2 linked regions of the Azospirillum brasilense genome follow. The protein of the gene in region 1 binds, or shares a complex with, the protein of each later gene. Links are inferred from orthologs where the notes say so. Each region holds a gene or a part of one and is shown on either strand. Other genes may lie near its edges.

Evidence for each region. Proteins that work in one complex are often made in the same cells at the same time.
Region 2: the proteins of uvrA (region 1) and mfd are in contact, whole or in part, in a crystal structure (PDB 4DFC), measured with the Escherichia coli proteins. The link is inferred for Azospirillum brasilense from one-to-one orthologs.

Annotation. Positions count from the first base shown.
Region 1 is NZ_CP012915.1:694,273-701,774, forward strand. Bases 2,990-6,368 are described here. They hold uvrA (excinuclease ABC subunit UvrA), read right to left. Parts: upstream 6,043-6,368; coding sequence 3,190-6,042; downstream 2,990-3,189. Other genes in these bases: AMK58_RS16955 (hypothetical protein), read right to left, coding at 2,990-3,074. Outside these bases: AMK58_RS16940 (methyl-accepting chemotaxis protein), read right to left, coding at 1-553; methylenetetrahydrofolate--tRNA-(uracil(54)-C(5))-methyltransferase (FADH(2)-oxidizing) TrmFO, read right to left, coding at 706-2,070; AMK58_RS16950 (SRPBCC family protein), read right to left, coding at 2,212-2,688; more of AMK58_RS16955, read right to left, coding at 2,874-2,989; AMK58_RS16965 (single-stranded DNA-binding protein), read left to right, coding at 6,510-7,010; AMK58_RS16970 (hypothetical protein), read left to right, coding at 7,164-7,469; AMK58_RS29690 (hypothetical protein), read right to left, coding at 7,429-7,502. UniProt on the Escherichia coli protein: The UvrABC repair system catalyzes the recognition and processing of DNA lesions. UvrA is an ATPase and a DNA-binding protein. A damage recognition complex composed of 2 UvrA and 2 UvrB subunits scans DNA for abnormalities.
Region 2 is NZ_CP012914.1:1,847,667-1,856,005, forward strand. What follows is about bases 1,737-5,952. They hold mfd (transcription-repair coupling factor), read right to left. Parts: upstream 5,564-5,952; coding sequence 1,937-5,563; downstream 1,737-1,936. Other genes in these bases: AMK58_RS31110 (ACT domain-containing protein), read right to left, coding at 1,737-1,899; AMK58_RS08570 (FAD assembly factor SdhE), read right to left, coding at 5,574-5,876. In the rest of the region: AMK58_RS08555 (AI-2E family transporter), read left to right, coding at 1-960; more of AMK58_RS31110, read right to left, coding at 964-1,736; AMK58_RS08575 (crotonase/enoyl-CoA hydratase family protein), read right to left, coding at 6,009-6,788; AMK58_RS08580 (hypothetical protein), read left to right, coding at 6,988-7,584; ergothioneine biosynthesis protein EgtB, read left to right, coding at 7,760-8,339. UniProt on the Escherichia coli protein: Couples transcription and DNA repair by recognizing RNA polymerase (RNAP) stalled at DNA lesions. Mediates ATP-dependent release of RNAP and its truncated transcript from the DNA, and recruitment of nucleotide excision repair machinery to the damaged site.

The sequences.
Region 1 (7,502 bases):
TCGGGACGGACATGGACACCATCAGAACCTTCCGGCCGGCGACCGTGTAGTTGTAGGGCTCCACCACCATGGCGTGCCCGGTGCGCTTCGGGATCTGATAATAGGCGCCGTCGGAACCTGGATCGTCATAGCCGACGAGGGACTCCAGCGCGACCGTCCCCGACCCGCGGTTCCAATAAGGGAGGAACCGGCCGGAGGCGTCGGAACCCAGCTTGTTGGCGAACTCCGCGTCGCGGCCGTCCAGGGCGTTCGGCTCCATCCCCACCCACACGCCGAGGAAATCCGGGTTGGCCTCGGCGATGCTCTTGAGCCAAGTGGAGAGCTGCTCCCGGTCGGCGCGGCCCGCGGCCTTCAGGCCGACCAGGGAGGTCGCGATGAAGCGGCCGGCCTCCATCGCGGTGCCGAGCCGGGCGTGGACCATTTCGCCGTAGCGGTGGCCAAGCTGCTCCCCGCTCTGGAAGGCCAGGGTTTCGATGTCCGACCCGCTCTTGGTCGTCAGGGCCGCAATTCCCACCGCCAGGGAAAAGATCGTCACCGTCACGATGACGATCACCTGTTTGGCAACCAATGATTTTGTTTTAATCATAACCATCCCGCCGGAAGACTTTCTCGCTCATTCGAAAGAAAGTGTCCCATGGGATTGGTTAAGCGTCACTTATGACCTTTATTATAGTTCCGTGATAATTTTCCCGGAATTGCCGGGCCTCAGACCGCGACAGCGGGTGCGGCCTTTAGCCACCCCTCCAGATCCTCCAGCGCGCGGCGGGTGTAGGCGAGCTTGCGGTCGCGCCCGCGGATGCGCTCGTCCACCGGCGGGAACAGGCCGAAATTGACGTTCATCGGCTGGTAGGTGTCTGCGTTGGCGCCGCCGGTGATGTGGCCGAGGATCGCCCCCAGCGCGGTGGTGACCGGCGGGGCGGACGGTTCGCCGCCCAGACGCTCGGCGGCGGCGAAGCGCCCGGCGAGCAGGCCGACGGCGGCGCTTTCCACATAGCCCTCGCAGCCCGTCACCTGCCCGGCGAAGCGGATGCGCGGCTGCGCCTTCAGCCGCAGCGCACCGTCCAGCAGGCGCGGGCTGTTCAGGAAGGTGTTGCGGTGCAGGCCGCCCAGCCGCGCGAACTCCGCCTTCTCCAGGCCGGGGATCATGCGGAAGATCCGCGCCTGCTCGGCGTGGCGCAGCTTGGTCTGGAAGCCGACGAGGTTGTAGAGCGTGCCGAGCGCGTTGTCCTGACGAAGCTGGACCACCGCGTAGGGGCGGCGTTCCGGCTTGTGCGGGTTGGTCAGGCCGACCGGCTTCATCGGGCCGTAGCGCAGCGTGTCCACCCCGCGCTCCGCCATCACCTCGATGGGCAGGCAGCCTTCGAAGTAGGGCGTGCTCTTCTCCCACTCCTTGAAGTCCACCTTTTCGGCGGTCAGCAGCGCGTCGATGAAGGCACGGTACTCGTCCTTTTCAAAGGCGCAGTTGATGTAGTCCTTGCCGGTGCCGCCGGGGCCGGGCTTGTCGTAGCGCGACTGGAACCACGCCTTGGACAGGTCCACGCTCTCCAGATAGACGATGGGAGCGATGGCGTCGAAGAAGGCCAGCGATTCCTCGCCGGTAAAGCTACGGATTGCCTCGGCCAGTGGCGGAGAAGTGAGGGGGCCGGTGGCGATGACAACGCTGTCCCACGCCTCCGGGGGCAGGCCGGCGACCTCGCCGCGTTCCACGGTGATGAGCGGGTGTCCGGTGATCGCCTCGGTCACCGCGCCAGCGAAGCCGTCGCGGTCCATCGCCAGCGCGCCGCCCGCCGGCACCTTGTGCGCGTCGGCGCAACGCAGGATCAGCGAACCGCAGCGCCGCATCTCCTCGTGCAGCAGCCCGACGGCGTTGTACTCCGCGTCGTCGGACCGGAAGGAGTTGGAGCAGACCAGTTCGGCGAGCTGGTCGGTGCTGTGCGCCTCGGTCGGGCGGACGGGCCGCATCTCGTGCAGCACGACGGGAACGCCGCGCTGGGCGAGCTGCCAAGCGGCTTCGGACCCGGCGAGACCGCCGCCGATGACGTGAACGGGGGAAAGGGACGTATCGACCATATCAGCAACTTTCACAAAGTTGCCGAACAAGTAGACCGTCATTGTCGCCACGGCAAGACCAACCGGACCACGGTGCGGAATCGCGGCCAGGATCGTCCGCCGGTTCCGGCGATCCTGGTCGCTCGTCCGACGTGCGGTGACTTACTGGGCGGCGAGCTTCTGCTTCAGCCCGTCGAAGCCCGCGGTGAAGATGCCGGAGATCACCTTGCGCGATTCCTCGTCGCTGGCGCCGTTGGAGGTGTAGCGCGCCTTCCACACGACGCGCGTGCCCTTGCCCGCCGGTTCGGCCGACAGGGAGGCCGCGTAGTCCTTGACCGGCAGAGGGCTGGTCAGGATCGAATAGCGGATGCGGTGGCTGCTGGCGGAGGAGGAGAGCAGCCGCTCCTCGATCGCGCCGCCACCCTTGAGGGCCAGCACGCGCTCCTGCGCGCCGTCCTTGCGGCGCAGGGTGCAGCTTTCCACGGCGGGATGCCATGTGCCGAGGTTGCAGAAGGGGCCGATCTGCTGCCAGACCTTCTCGACCGGGTAGGGCAAGGTGGTCGATTCCGTGACCTCCACGGCCAGGGCCGGGCTTGCCAGCGTTATCAGGGTGGCCGCGACCGCGAACAGGGTGCGCATGGGGTTCCCTCCGTTGTTCGGCTGTTCCGGCGCGCATCGTTGGGCGCGCATTGAAATCCTAGCCGAGTAGGGAGGGATTGAAACTTGTACGTTGGTAGGACGAACAGTAGAGGGGCCGGCAAGACAACGGCCGGTCCCGCCTGTGCGGAGCCGGCCGTTTCATTTGAGAGCGAAACGAAAAGTCCTTATTCGCTCTTGGTCGTCGTCGTGCGCTCGGTGGTGGTTGAACCGCCGGTCGGCGGGGTGGTCAGGCTGGAGTTGCCGTAGTTGGGCGAGGTGGTCGTGGTGGTGGTCGTGGTGCTGGTGGACTCGTCGGTCCCGCAGGCGCTGACCAGCAAGGCCGCGCCGAAGGCCAGCGCCACACCGGACATCATGGTCCTGGACATGCTCCGTCTCCATCCTGTTTGGCGAATGATGAAGAGGAAACGCCCCCGCCGCAGCTTTGTTTCCGGGGCAAAAATCGGCCTTAAGAAAAAGGCCGGGGATGACCCCGGCCCGTCTTCATGCCCTTTTCCGGCTTTTCGGCTTCGCCTTCAGGTAGGGAGCCAGATACTGGCCGGTGTAACTCCGTTTGACCTTCACCACGTCTTCCGGGGTGCCCTCCGCGACGATCTCGCCGCCGCCGGTGCCGCCTTCGGGGCCGAGGTCGATGATCCAGTCGGCGGTCTTGATGACCTCCAGATTGTGCTCGATCACCAGCACCGTGTTGCCCTGGTCGACCAGAGCGTGCAGCACCTCCATCAGCTTTTCCACGTCGGCAAAATGCAGGCCGGTGGTCGGCTCGTCGAGGATGTAGAGGGTGCGGCCGGTGGCGCGGCGGCTCAGTTCCTTGGACAGCTTCACCCGCTGCGCCTCGCCGCCGGACAGGGTGGTGGCGGGCTGGCCGATGTGGATGTAGCCGAGACCCACCCGCTCCAGCGTCTCCATCTTGTCGCGGATGCCGGGCACGGCCTTGAAGAACTCCTTGCCCTCCTCGACCGTCATGTCGAGCACGTCGGCGATGGTCTTGTCGCGGTAGGTGACCTCCAGCGTCTCGCGGTTGTAGCGCTTGCCGTGGCAGACGTCGCAGGTGACGTAGACGTCGGGCAGGAAGTGCATCTCGATCTTGATGACGCCGTCGCCCTGGCACGCCTCGCAGCGCCCGCCCTTCACGTTGAAGGAGAAGCGGCCGGGGCCGTAGCCGCGGGCCTTGGCCTCGGGCAGGCCGGCGAACCAGTCGCGGATCGGGGTGAAGGCGCCGGTGTAGGTGGCCGGGTTGGAGCGCGGGGTGCGGCCGATCGGCGACTGGTCGATGTCGATGACCTTGTCGAGATGCTCCAGCCCCAGCAGCTCGTCATGCTCCGCCGGATGCTCGCGCGCCCCCATCAGCTTGCGCGCCACCGCCTTGTAGAGCGTCTCGATGATCAGGGTGGACTTGCCGCCGCCCGACACGCCGGTCACGCAGGTGAAGGTGCCCATCGGGATGCGCGCCGAGACGTTCTGGAGATTGTTGGCGCGCGCGCCCTTCACCTCCAGGAACTGGCCCTTGTGGCCGGGGCGGCGCTGGTCCGGCACCGGCACGAAGCGGGCGCCGGTGAGGAACTGGGCGGTAACGCTATCCGGATTGGCCTGGACTTCCGCCGGGGTGCCCTGGGCGATCACGGTGCCGCCGTGCTGGCCGGCGCCGGGGCCCATGTCCACCAGATAGTCGGCGGTGCGGATGGCGTCCTCGTCATGCTCGACCACGATCACGGTGTTGCCGAGATCGCGCAGCCGCTTCAGAGTCGCAAGCAGCCGGTCGTTGTCGCGCTGGTGCAGGCCGATCGACGGCTCGTCCAGCACGTAGAGAACGCCGGTCAGGCCGGACCCGATCTGCGAGGCGAGGCGGATGCGCTGGCTCTCGCCGCCGGACAGCGACCCGGAGCCGCGGCTGAGCGTCAGGTATTCCAGCCCCACCGCGTTGAGGAAACCCAGCCGCTCGTTGATCTCCTTGAGGATTCGGTAGGCGATCTCCTTGTCCTTCGGGCGCAGATGGTCGTTCAGCGTGCTGAACCATGTCGCCGCGTCGGCGATGGACATTTCCGCCGCCTGGGAGATGTGCTGGCCGTGCACCTTGACGGCCAGCGCCTCCGGCTTCAGGCGGGCGCCCTTGCAGGTCTCGCAGGGCTGGGAGGACTGGTACTTGGACAGCTCCTCCCGCATGTAGGCGCTTTCCGTCTCGCGGTAGCGGCGCTCCAGGTTGTTGACGATGCCCTCGAAGGCCTTGTTCGTCTGGTAGCTGCGCAGCCCGTCGTCGTAGGTCATCGTGATCGGCGCGCTGTCGGAGCCGTAGAGGATGGTCTGGCGGACCTTCTCCGGCAGCTTTTCCCACGGCGTGTCCATGGCGACGCCGAAATGCTGGGCGATGCTCTCCAGCGTCTGCACGTAATATTGGGAGGAGGAGCCGGCCCAGGGAGCGATGGCGCCCTTCTTCAGCGACAGCCGCTCGTCCGGAACGACCAGCATGGGGTCGAAGTAGATCTTGCTGCCCAGCCCGTCGCAGGCCGGGCAGGCGCCGAACGGGTTGTTGAAGGAGAACAGCCGCGGCTCGATCTCCGGAATCGTGAACCCGGACACCGGGCAGGCGAATTTCTGCGAGAAGACGGTCTGCTCGTGCGACTCGGCGTTCTCGACGAAGATGATGCCGTCGGCAAGGCCGAGCGCCGTCTCCAGCGAATCGGCGAGCCGGTTGCCCAGCCCTTCGCGGACGACGATGCGGTCCACCACCACGTCGATGTCGTGCTTCAGCTTCTTGTTGAGCGCCGGCACCTCGTCGATCTCGTGCATCGTGCCGTCGACGCGCACGCGCTGGAAGCCGCGCTTGCGAAGGTCCTGGATCTCCTTCTTGTACTCGCCCTTGCGGCCGCGGATGATCGGGGCCAGCAGCAGCAGGCGCGTGCCCTCCGGCATCGCCAGGATGCGGTCGACCATCTGGCTGACCGTCTGGCTCTCGATGGGCAGGCCGGTGGCCGGGGAGTAGGGGATGCCGACCCGCGCCCACAGCAGGCGCATATAGTCGTAGATCTCCGTCACCGTGCCGACGGTGGAGCGCGGATTCTTCGAGGTCGTCTTCTGCTCGATGGAGATGGCCGGCGACAGCCCCTCGATCGAATCGACGTCCGGCTTCTGCATCAGTTGCAGGAACTGGCGCGCGTAGGCCGACAGGCTCTCGACGTAGCGCCGCTGGCCTTCCGCGTAGATCGTGTCGAACGCCAGCGATGACTTGCCCGATCCCGACAAGCCGGTGATGACGATCAGCTCGTCCCGAGGCAGATCGACATCGACGTTCTTGAGGTTGTGCTCCCGCGCGCCGCGGACACTGATGTGCTTGTTCATGGAGTGTTCTTAGCCGAAACCGGAGGGGAAGGGAAGGCGCCAAAAAAGCTCCGAAAGCCCGGACAGATATGTGCCACGCGCAGGCGACTTGCCACCGGTACGCGTCCCTTTCCGGCCTTGCGGGACCCAGGGTCGCGGTGCGGGAATGCCAGGGGGCCGACGATGGGGAACCACCAAGGAATATGTTGGCGCCACGGACTCTGTCTGCTATGTTTGTTCATGGAGTGTTCTCTTCCATGCGGGCTGGGCGGGTTGATCCGGATGGAAGGGGCGAAGCGCTCCGGCGGCGGCGGTTGACCCGTGCCTGTCCCCCGTGCTTTGTGAAGCGCAAGGCGGGGCGGGCATGGACCGGACCACGGATCAAACCGGCCCTGCGAACAGACACCCCCGGTATCCGGACGCCCTTCCGCCGGGCGCCCGAACGGGTCGGATGGGATACCGGGAACCCGCGCTAGGAGACACGTGCGATGAATGTATGGACGTTTACGGGGCGCCTCGGCGCGGATGGCGAGCTTCGCTCCACGCAGAGCGGCGAAAAGGTTCTGGGCTTCCGCGTCGCCAACGACGTCGGGTTCGGCGACCGCAAGACCACCCAATGGGTGGACTGCTCCATCTGGGGCCGCCGCGCGGAGGCTCTGGCGCCGCACCTGACCAAGGGCAAGGCCGTGGTGATCTCCGGCGAGGTGACGATCCGCGAGTTCGAGAAGCGCGACGGCACCCGCGGCGCTGGCCTGTCGGTGCGTGTTGCCGAGATCGATTTCACCGGCGGTCGTGAGGGCGAAGGCGGCGGTGGTGGCGGTTACGGCGGGGGCGGTGGCGGCGGCTACGAGTCGCGTGGCGGTGGCGGTGGCGGTGGCTACGGCGGTGGCAGCAGCGGCGGTGGCGGCTACGGTGGTGGCGGTGGCGGCCGCAGCGGCGGTGGTGCTCCGCCCAAGCACGACGACCTGGACGACGAAATCCCGTTCTGACCACCCGGATGATCGTGAGGGAGGGGGCTTTCCCCTCCCGTCCGCCATCGGGCGAAGGCTTGTCTTCGCGGAACCTGCGCAGGCCGGGCTTGACGGGGGATGCCTGCCAACCCAGATTCCACGGCGAGCGTCCGTCGTGATCCAGGAGCAGCCATGGCACCCCAGCGCCGTCACTTCCTGCGTGCCCTTGCCGCCGTCGCGGTCGGTGGTGGCGCTGCGACCCTGTCGGGTCCCGCCGCGGCGTTCCGCGTGATTCCGAACGACGATCTGAAGGGCGTGCTGGACGAGGGCTGCGGCGCCACCGCCTATCATCGCCGGATGATCAACGAGGCGGTTCACGCCGCCGGCGTGTCATTGACGGAGGAGCAGCGCAACACGCTGCTTTCCCAGATGTCGTGCCCAACCTGCCGCTGCCCGCTCAACCAGATCGACAATCCCGCGGCTGGCTTGCGCTTTTAATGGGCCTTCGGGGGGGGGCACGACGCCGGGCGC
Region 2 (8,339 bases), on another replicon or contig:
CTGTCCTTCGCGGTCGATGGGGGATGGACCCTGCCGCTGCTCTGCATCGCCCTGTTCGTGGCGGTGGAGCTGTTCTCCAACAACGTGGTGGAGCCCTGGCTCTACGGCTCGGCCACCGGCCTGTCGTCGCTGGCGATCATCGTGGCGGCGGTGTTCTGGACCACGCTGTGGGGACCGGTCGGCCTGCTGCTGGCGACGCCGCTGACCGTCTGCCTCGTCGTGCTGGGGCGGCATGTGCCGCAGCTTCACTTCCTGGAAGTGATGCTGGGCGACCGCCCGGTCCTGCCCGATGAGGCAAAGCTGTACCAGCGCCTGCTCGCCCGCGATCCCATCGAGGCCATGGAGATCGCCGAGGAGAAGATGAGCAAGGGCGGGCTGGTGGAGGCCGGGCACGGACTGCTCATCCCCACCCTGTCGCTGGCCGAGCAGGACCGCCAGCGCAACCGCCTGAACCCGGAAGGACGGCAGGCGGTGGCCGAGGGCATGGTGGCCTTGCTGGACGAGATGATGGAGTCCTCGCCGCCCGCCGCGGAGGACACGCCGCTGGTCCTGTGCATCGGCGCCCGCAACGACCTGGACGAGGCGGCGGCGGCGCTTCTCGGCCACATGCTGCGCCCGCGCGGGCTGCGCGCCGACGTGATCCCCTGCGAGAAGGTGTCCGTCCGCTCCATCGCCGCGCTGGCCCCGACCGGCGTGTCGGCGGTGGTGCTGTCCTACCTGAACCCGTCCGCCCTGTCGCACGCCCGGCGGCTGGTGCGCCGGTTGCGCCTGCATTTCGGCCCGAACGTGCCGATCCTGCTCTGCCTGTGGAGCGCCCACCCCGAGGCCGACGCGCCGGAGCACGCCATATCCCAGACCTCAGCCGACCGCGTCGCCACCAGCCTGACCGGCGCCGTCACCCAGTTGGAGGAGATGGGTGTGCTCGCCGCCGTCGAGGCGGAGAAGGCCCCTCAGGCGTGACGGTCAGGGGGGCGCCACGACGGTGCAGACGCGCTTAAGCGCATCGGCCGCGCGCTCCACGTCGTCGTCGCGCACCAGCACGTAATCGGTGTCGTAGGTGGACATGGCGAAGATCGGCACCCGCGCCTGGGCCAGCGGCACGGCGATGCGCGCCAGCACGCCGAACAGCGAGAAGTCCAGCGGCCCCTCCACCTTGAAGGCGCGCCAGCCGCGCTCCGCCGTCACGCCGTCCGGCACGCGGGATTCGCGGCAGAGGATGGACAGCTCCTCCCCCGTGCGGGTGGCGCTGACCAGCGGGTCGGTCCAGTCGAGCCAGCCGGGCATCCCGTCCCCCGGCGCCAGCCGCGCCACCGCCAGCCGGTCGGGCAGGACCGACAGGGTCAGCGGCTTGGTCTCCGGCAGCAGGGCGGCGTCCAGCGTGGCGCGGTCCACCTCGAACGGCTTGAGGATGCGTTTGGCCCGTGCGGCCAGCGACGGGATGCGCGAGCGCATGGCGCGACCCAGCATGTCCGCCGCGACCGGGCGAAGCTCCGGATCGTCCGCCGCCAGATCGACCATGGCCTGAAGCGCGGCGCTCTGCACGATCCGGCTGGCCCGATTCTCGAACCAGCCTTCCAGAAGCGCGACCATCCGCTCGCGCTGCTCCCCGGTCAGGGTCAGGCGCGGCAGGATCGCCGCCAGACGCCAGCGCACCTCGGCCTGCTCGATCGCCGCCGCCTCGGTCAGCAGCCGTTCGGCGAAGGCGTCCAGCAGACGGGCGGCGCCGCGCGACACCCGCTCCAGCGCGTCGGCGGCGCGCATCCGCACCCCGGCGTCGCCGTCGAACAGGCAGGCGACCAGTTCCGGCAGACGGGCGGGATCGGCGGCCACGGCCTCTGCCACCGTCGGAATGTCGCCGAAGGTCCGCCGGTCGCCACCAAGCGCCAGGGCCTTCGCCAAGCCCCTGTCCTTGGGGCCGCTCTCCTTGTTCATCGCCTCAGCGCCGCCCGAAGGGACGCGAGGGGATGTTCCGCCCGAACTTGGACCCGACCTTCAGCGCGCTGGGGCGCGGCGGCGGCGGGGGTGGCGGGGGCGGTGGCGCCTCACCCTTCGGCACGGCGCCGCCGCCGGCCATCTGCGCCAGATCGCTCATCAGCCGGTTGACGCCGCGCACCCGCTGGGCCTCGTCGGCCCATTCGCGGGTGTAGACCAGCTTGTGGTCGGGGCGCAGCTTCATCAGGCTCATCTGCTGGCTGATGTAGGTCAGCAGCTTGGCCGGCTCGGCGTAGCTGTTGTTGCGGAAGGTCAGCACGGCGCCCTTCGGCCCGGCGTCCACCCGCTCCACCCCCGCCTGACGGCAGAGCTGCTTGATGGTGACGACGTCCAGCAGGTTCTCCACCTCGCCCGGCAGCTTGCCGAAGCGGTCGATCAGCTCCGCCGCGAAGCCGTCGATCTCCGCCCGGTCCACCAGATCGGCGATGCGGCGGTAGAGCGACAGGCGCACCGTCAGGTCGGGGACATACTCCTCCGGGATCAGCACCGGCGTGCCCAGGTTGATCTGCGGGGTCCAGGGCTGGTCCTCCGCCCCGCTCGGCACCTGCCCGTCCATGTTGGCGCGGGCGTTGGCGACGGCCTCCTCCAGCATGTGCTGGTACAGCTCGACGCCGACCTCCTTGACGTGGCCCGACTGCTCCTCGCCCAGCAGGTTGCCGGCGCCGCGGATGTCCATGTCGTGGCTGGCCAGCTGGAAGCCGGCGCCCAGGCTGTCCAGCGTCTCGATGACGTGCAGCCGCTGCTGCGCCGTGCCGGTCAGCGGCTTGTTCGGCGCGTAGGTGAGGTAGGCGTAGCCGCGCACCTTCGACCGGCCGACGCGCCCGCGGATCTGGTAGAGCTGGGCCAAGCCGAACATGTCCGCCCGGTGCACGATCAGCGTGTTGGCGTTGGGGATGTCGATGCCGCTCTCGATGATGTTGGTGGCGAGCAGCACCTCGAACTTGCCCTCGTCGAAGGCGGTCATCACCTCTTCCAGCTCGCTGGCCGGCATCTGGCCGTGGGCGGTGACGATCTTGACCTCGGGCACCAACTCGCGCACCCGCTCGGCGACCTTGGGCAGGTCCTCGACGCGGGGGCAGACATAGAAGGTCTGGCCGCCCCGGTAATGCTCGCGCAGGATGGCCTCGCGGACCACCACCGGGTCGTAGGGCAGCACGAAGGTGCGCACCGCCAGACGGTCCACCGGCGGGGTGGCGATCAGCGACAGCTCGCGCACGCCGGACAGCGCCATCTGGAGCGTGCGCGGGATCGGCGTGGCGGTCAGCGTCAGGACGTGCACGTCGGCGCGCAGCTCCTTCAGTCGCTCCTTCTGCTTCACGCCGAAATGCTGCTCCTCGTCCACGATGACCATGCCGAGCTGCTTGAACTGCACGCCCTTGCCGAGCAGCGCGTGGGTGCCGATCACGATGTCGGCGGTGCCCTCCGTCAGCTCCTGCTTGACCTTGGTCTGCTCCTTGGCGGTGACCATGCGGGAAAGCTGAACGATGCGCAGCGGCAGCCCGGCGAAGCGGGTGGTAAAGGTCTTGAAATGCTGGCGCGCCAGAAGCGTGGTCGGCACCACCACGGCGACCTGCTGGCCGCTCATGGCGACGAGGAAGGCGGCGCGCAGCGCCACCTCCGTCTTGCCGAAGCCGACGTCGCCGCAGACCAGACGGTCCATCGGACGGCCCGAGCCGAGATCGGTGAAGACCTCCTCGATGGCCTTCAACTGGTCGTCCGTCTCCGGATAGGGGAAGCGGGCGGCGAACTCCTGATAGACGCCCTCCGGCGTGTAGACCGGGTCGGCCTTCTTCAGCATGCGCTCGGCGGCGATCTTCAGCAGCGCCTCGGCCATGTCCTTCAGGCGCTTCTTGACGCGGGCCTTGCGGCCCTGCCAGCCGGCCCCGCCCAGCTTGTCGAGCTGCGCGTGCGCGTCCTCCGACCCGTAGCGGGTCAGCACTTCGATGTTCTCGACGGGGACGTAGAGCTTGTCGCCGCCCTCGTAGATCAGCCGCAGGCAGTCGTGCGGCGCCCCGGACACCTCCAGCGTCTCCAGCCCGTCGTAGCGCCCGATGCCGTGGTCCATGTGCACCACGAGGTCGCCCGAGGCCAGCGCCGTGTATTCGGCGATGAAGTTGGCGGCCTTGCGCTTCTTCTTCGCCGCCGGGCGGACGAGGCGGTCGCCGAGGATGTCCTGCTCGGTGATGACGGCCATGTCGGCGGAGGTGAAGCCGTGTTCCATCCCCAGCACGATCATGCCGATGACGTGACGGTCGAAGCGGCGGACGTCCTCGACGCTCTCCGCCGGCTCCAGCCCCGGAATGCCGTGGTCGCCCAGCACCGTCATCAGACGGTCGCGGGAGCCCGCGGAATAGCCGGCCACCAGCACGCGCCGCCCGTCGGCCCGCAGCGCCCGGATGTGGTCCTTCACCGCCTCGAAGACGTTGACGTCGGGACGCGCCCGCTCCTCGGCAAAGTCGTGGCCGCGGCGCCCGCCGGCGTCCAGCGTGCCCTTGATGCCCGGCGGCGTGCCGAAGGGCTGGAGCTGCGCCACCGCGTGGGCGGCGAACAGGTCGTCCCAGGCCTGGGCGTCGAGGAACATCATGCCGACCGGCACCGGCTTGTAGACCGGCGAGCCCGTCCGCTTCTCGATGACGATCATGCTCTCGCGGGAGGCGTGGAAGTCCACCACCTGCGCGATGCGCGAATCGCGCGCCTCCGTCGCCTGATGGTCCAGCGACAGGATGGCCTTGGGCATGTAGGCCAGCAGCGATTCCATCGTCTCGTGGAACAGCGGCAGCCAGTGCTCCATGCCGCCGTACTTGCGCCCGGCGCTGATCGCCTCGTAGAGCGGGTCGTCGTCGGTGACGGCGCCGAACAGCTCCCGGTAGCCGGAGCGGAAGCGGGCGATGCCCGCCTCGTCCAGGAAGACCTCCGACATCGGCTTGAGGTCGATGCCGTCGCGCTTGTCGGTGGTGCGCTGCGACATGGGGTCGAAGCTGCGCACGGCCTCCAGCTCGTCCCCGAACAGGTCGAGGCGCAGCGGCTCGTCGGTGCCCGGCGGGAACAGGTCGACGATGCCGCCGCGGACGGCGAACTCGCCCGGCTCGCGCACCGTCTGGGCGCGGGTGTAGCCGTTGCCGGCCAGATAGCGCTGCAGCTTCTCCAGGTCGATCCGGTCGCGCAGCTTCGCCGAGAACACCGCGTCGCGGAAGGCGGCGCGGGGCGGCACCTTCTGCACCATGGCGTTGACGGTGGTCAGCACGACCAGCGGCGGCGCGTCCGCCTTGCGCGCCAGCAGGCGGGTCAGCGTGTCGATGCGCTTCGCCACGATGCCGCCGTTGGGCGACACGCGGTCGTAGGGCAGGCAGTCCCAGGCCGGGAAGACCTGCACCTCCAGCGACGGCGCGAAGAAGGCCAGCGCCTCCGCCAGCTGGGCGGCGCGGGTGTCGTCGAGCGCGACGTGGAGAAGTCCCGCACTCCCCGCCCGCTTGGCGAGGTCGGCGAGGACGCGGGCGTCATGGCCGGCGGGGGCGCCGCCGACCAGAAGGCGGCCGGAGCGTCCCGGCTGCAACTGTTCGAAGCTGGGCAAGGATCGGGCCTCAGGACCCCTGACGGGGCGTGTAGCGGAACTTGGTCAACAGCTGCATGACGTCGGTGTCATGCTCGGCGGGCAGCGGCTCGCGCCCGGCGTACCAGTTGTAGAGGTCGGGGTCGCTGAGTTCGAGCAGCGCCTCGTAACGGTCGAGCTGCGCGTGGTCGAAGGCCGGGACATGGGCATCGGCGAAGCTGCCGATCAGCAGGTCCATCTCGCGCATGCCACGGTGCCACGACCGGAAGCGCAGCCGCTTGCGCCGGTTTTCCAGGGATTCGCCGCTCTCGGACAGGGTGTTCTCGTCGCTCATGCCATCCACGCCAAAAAGCCCCGGCCCCGGAAGATAGGGGGCGGAGCGGTCCACATCCACCCCCGCATCCTGCACACCGGCGCGCGCCCGCGCAAACCGAAACGCCGGACGATCCCCCGGAAGGAGCGTGATTCAGCGCGCCAGCCACGCCTCCAGCCCGTCGCGCAGGTCGGGGCCGGGGGCCAGCCGGGCGAAGCGCTCGGTCTCCACCGCCAGCCCTTCGCCGATGGTCATGTTCAGTCCGCGGGTAACCGCCCCGAGGATGCCGGACACCGCCGCCGGGGAGTGCCGGACGATCCGCCCGGCCAGTTCGAAGGCCGCGGGCAGCAGCGCGTCGTGGGGCACCACCTGATTGACCAGCCCGACCGCCAGCGCCGTCGCGGGCGGGAAGGCGTCGCCGGTCAGCAGCCATTCCAGCGCCCGCTTGCGCCCGGCGTTGCGGGGAAGCCGCTGCGTCCCGCCGAAGGTCGGCATCATGCCGAGCTTGATTTCCGCCTTGGAGAAACTCGCCCGCTCACTGGCGACGGCGAGGTGTGCCGCCTCCAGAATCTCGCAGCCGCCGCCGTAGCAGATGCCGTTTACCGCGGCGATGATGGGCTTGGGAAAGGACTCGATCCGCGCGCACAGCGTCTGGCCGGGCCGGAAGGCGCGCACCGCCGCCTCCGGCCCCCGCCGGACGGCCGGGGTGAACTCCGCGATGTCCGCCCCGGCGGAGAAGGCGCGCTCCCCAGCGCCGGTGACGATGATGGCGCGTACCGCCGCGTCGGCCTCCAGCGCGTCCAGCGTGTCGAGCATGGCGGCGGCCAGCGCCGTGCTGATGGCGTTCAGCTTGGCGGGGCGGTTCAATGTGAGGGTGGCGATGTCCCCAGCAGTGACGCACAGGATGGGATTGACGGAATCGGTGTGGGACATGGCACGGTCCTTTTGTCCTGCGTTTGCGATGCGCCACTGTCGAGCCCGAGCCACGCCCCTGACAAACGAGTACGCCGCGTGTTCGGGTGAGCAACGCTCACCTGAAACGGGGCCTCCGCCGCAGGCCAAAGCGTCACCTTGACAGAATCGCGACAGTTGGTACACTGAACAGTCCCAGCCACTTTCGGTGGAGGTCGCCATGACCGACGGATCGATCGGACGCCCGGAACCTCTGGTCCGTTCGGCCGGCGTGGTGGAGCGCACCGGCAGCGCGACCGACCGCAGGAAACGGCGACAGAATCGGCAGGACCTGCAACAGCAGGAGCGCGAGCGGCAGGAGCGCCGCGACCAGGACGAGGCCAACCACAAGCGGCGGCGCCTCTACGACCTGCTGTTCGACGAGATCGATGAGCTGGACACGCTGAACGCTGGGCAGCGGGCGCGCATCAAGCAGAATCTGCGCGCGCAGCTCGCCAACCGCCGCCCGCCGCCGCACCTCGCCCCCAACCTCGCCCAGCCGCCGCCGGGGGATGAGGACATCGAACGCATTGCGGCGGCGCTCCTCGAAAAGGCCGTCGCGGCCCAGTCGGTCGATCATGACCACATCGTCGACATGGCGGCGCCGACTCACCCGGCGCTTCCGCCCGGACAGACGGCGGAGAATGTGGCGCTCGCCAACCAGCTCCGCGATTGCCTGGAACAGCGGACGACGACATCGCGGCGCGTTGCTGTGTATCTGCGCCTTCTTCTGACGCTCGAAGGCGCCTTCCGTCCGCATCTGGTGGTGGACGCCTGACCACGGTCCCACCGCGGGTGTGATGCGCGAATTCGGAGAAAGCCCCCCTCCGATGCGCCACCCAGGATGGTCGGGCCATGCGGCACAATGACCCTGTTGTTTCTCCGGCGAAATACCGGCGCGTTCCCGCGCCGTTCCCGCCGCGGAAAACCCGCTCCCGCAGGGAGGTTCCCCCGTGCCCGACACCCATCTCGCCACGCACGCCCAGCCGTCCGGCGACGCCCTTCGCCAAGCTCTTTCCACCCGTTTCCAGAAGATCCGTGCCCGCACCGCCGAACTCGCCGCCCCTCTGTCGCCCGAGGACCTGATGGTCCAGTCGGTGGCCGACGGCGCCCCGGCCAAATGGCACCTCGCCCACACGACGTGGCTGTTCGAAACCACCGTCCTGGTGCCCTGCAACCCCGGTTACCGGCCCTTCGACCCGGCCTTTCTGACGCTGTTCGCGGCGCGCGACGACCGGTTCGGCAGCCACCAGCTTCCCTCCCCCACCCTGCGCCTGCTCTCCCGGCCCAACGCGGCGGAGGTGATGCGCTACCGCGACCATGTGAACGCCGCGGTGCTGCACCTGCTGAATCAGGCCGACGAGGCGGACCTGCCGGAGATCGCCGACCGCGTGATCGTCGGCATCACGCACGAGCGGCGCCACCAGGAACGGCTGCTGACCCATATCAAGCATGCCTTCTGGAGCAACCCGCTGCGCCCCGCCTACGACCAGCCGCCGCAGAGCGTGCCGGCCCCGCCGCAGCCGGAACGCT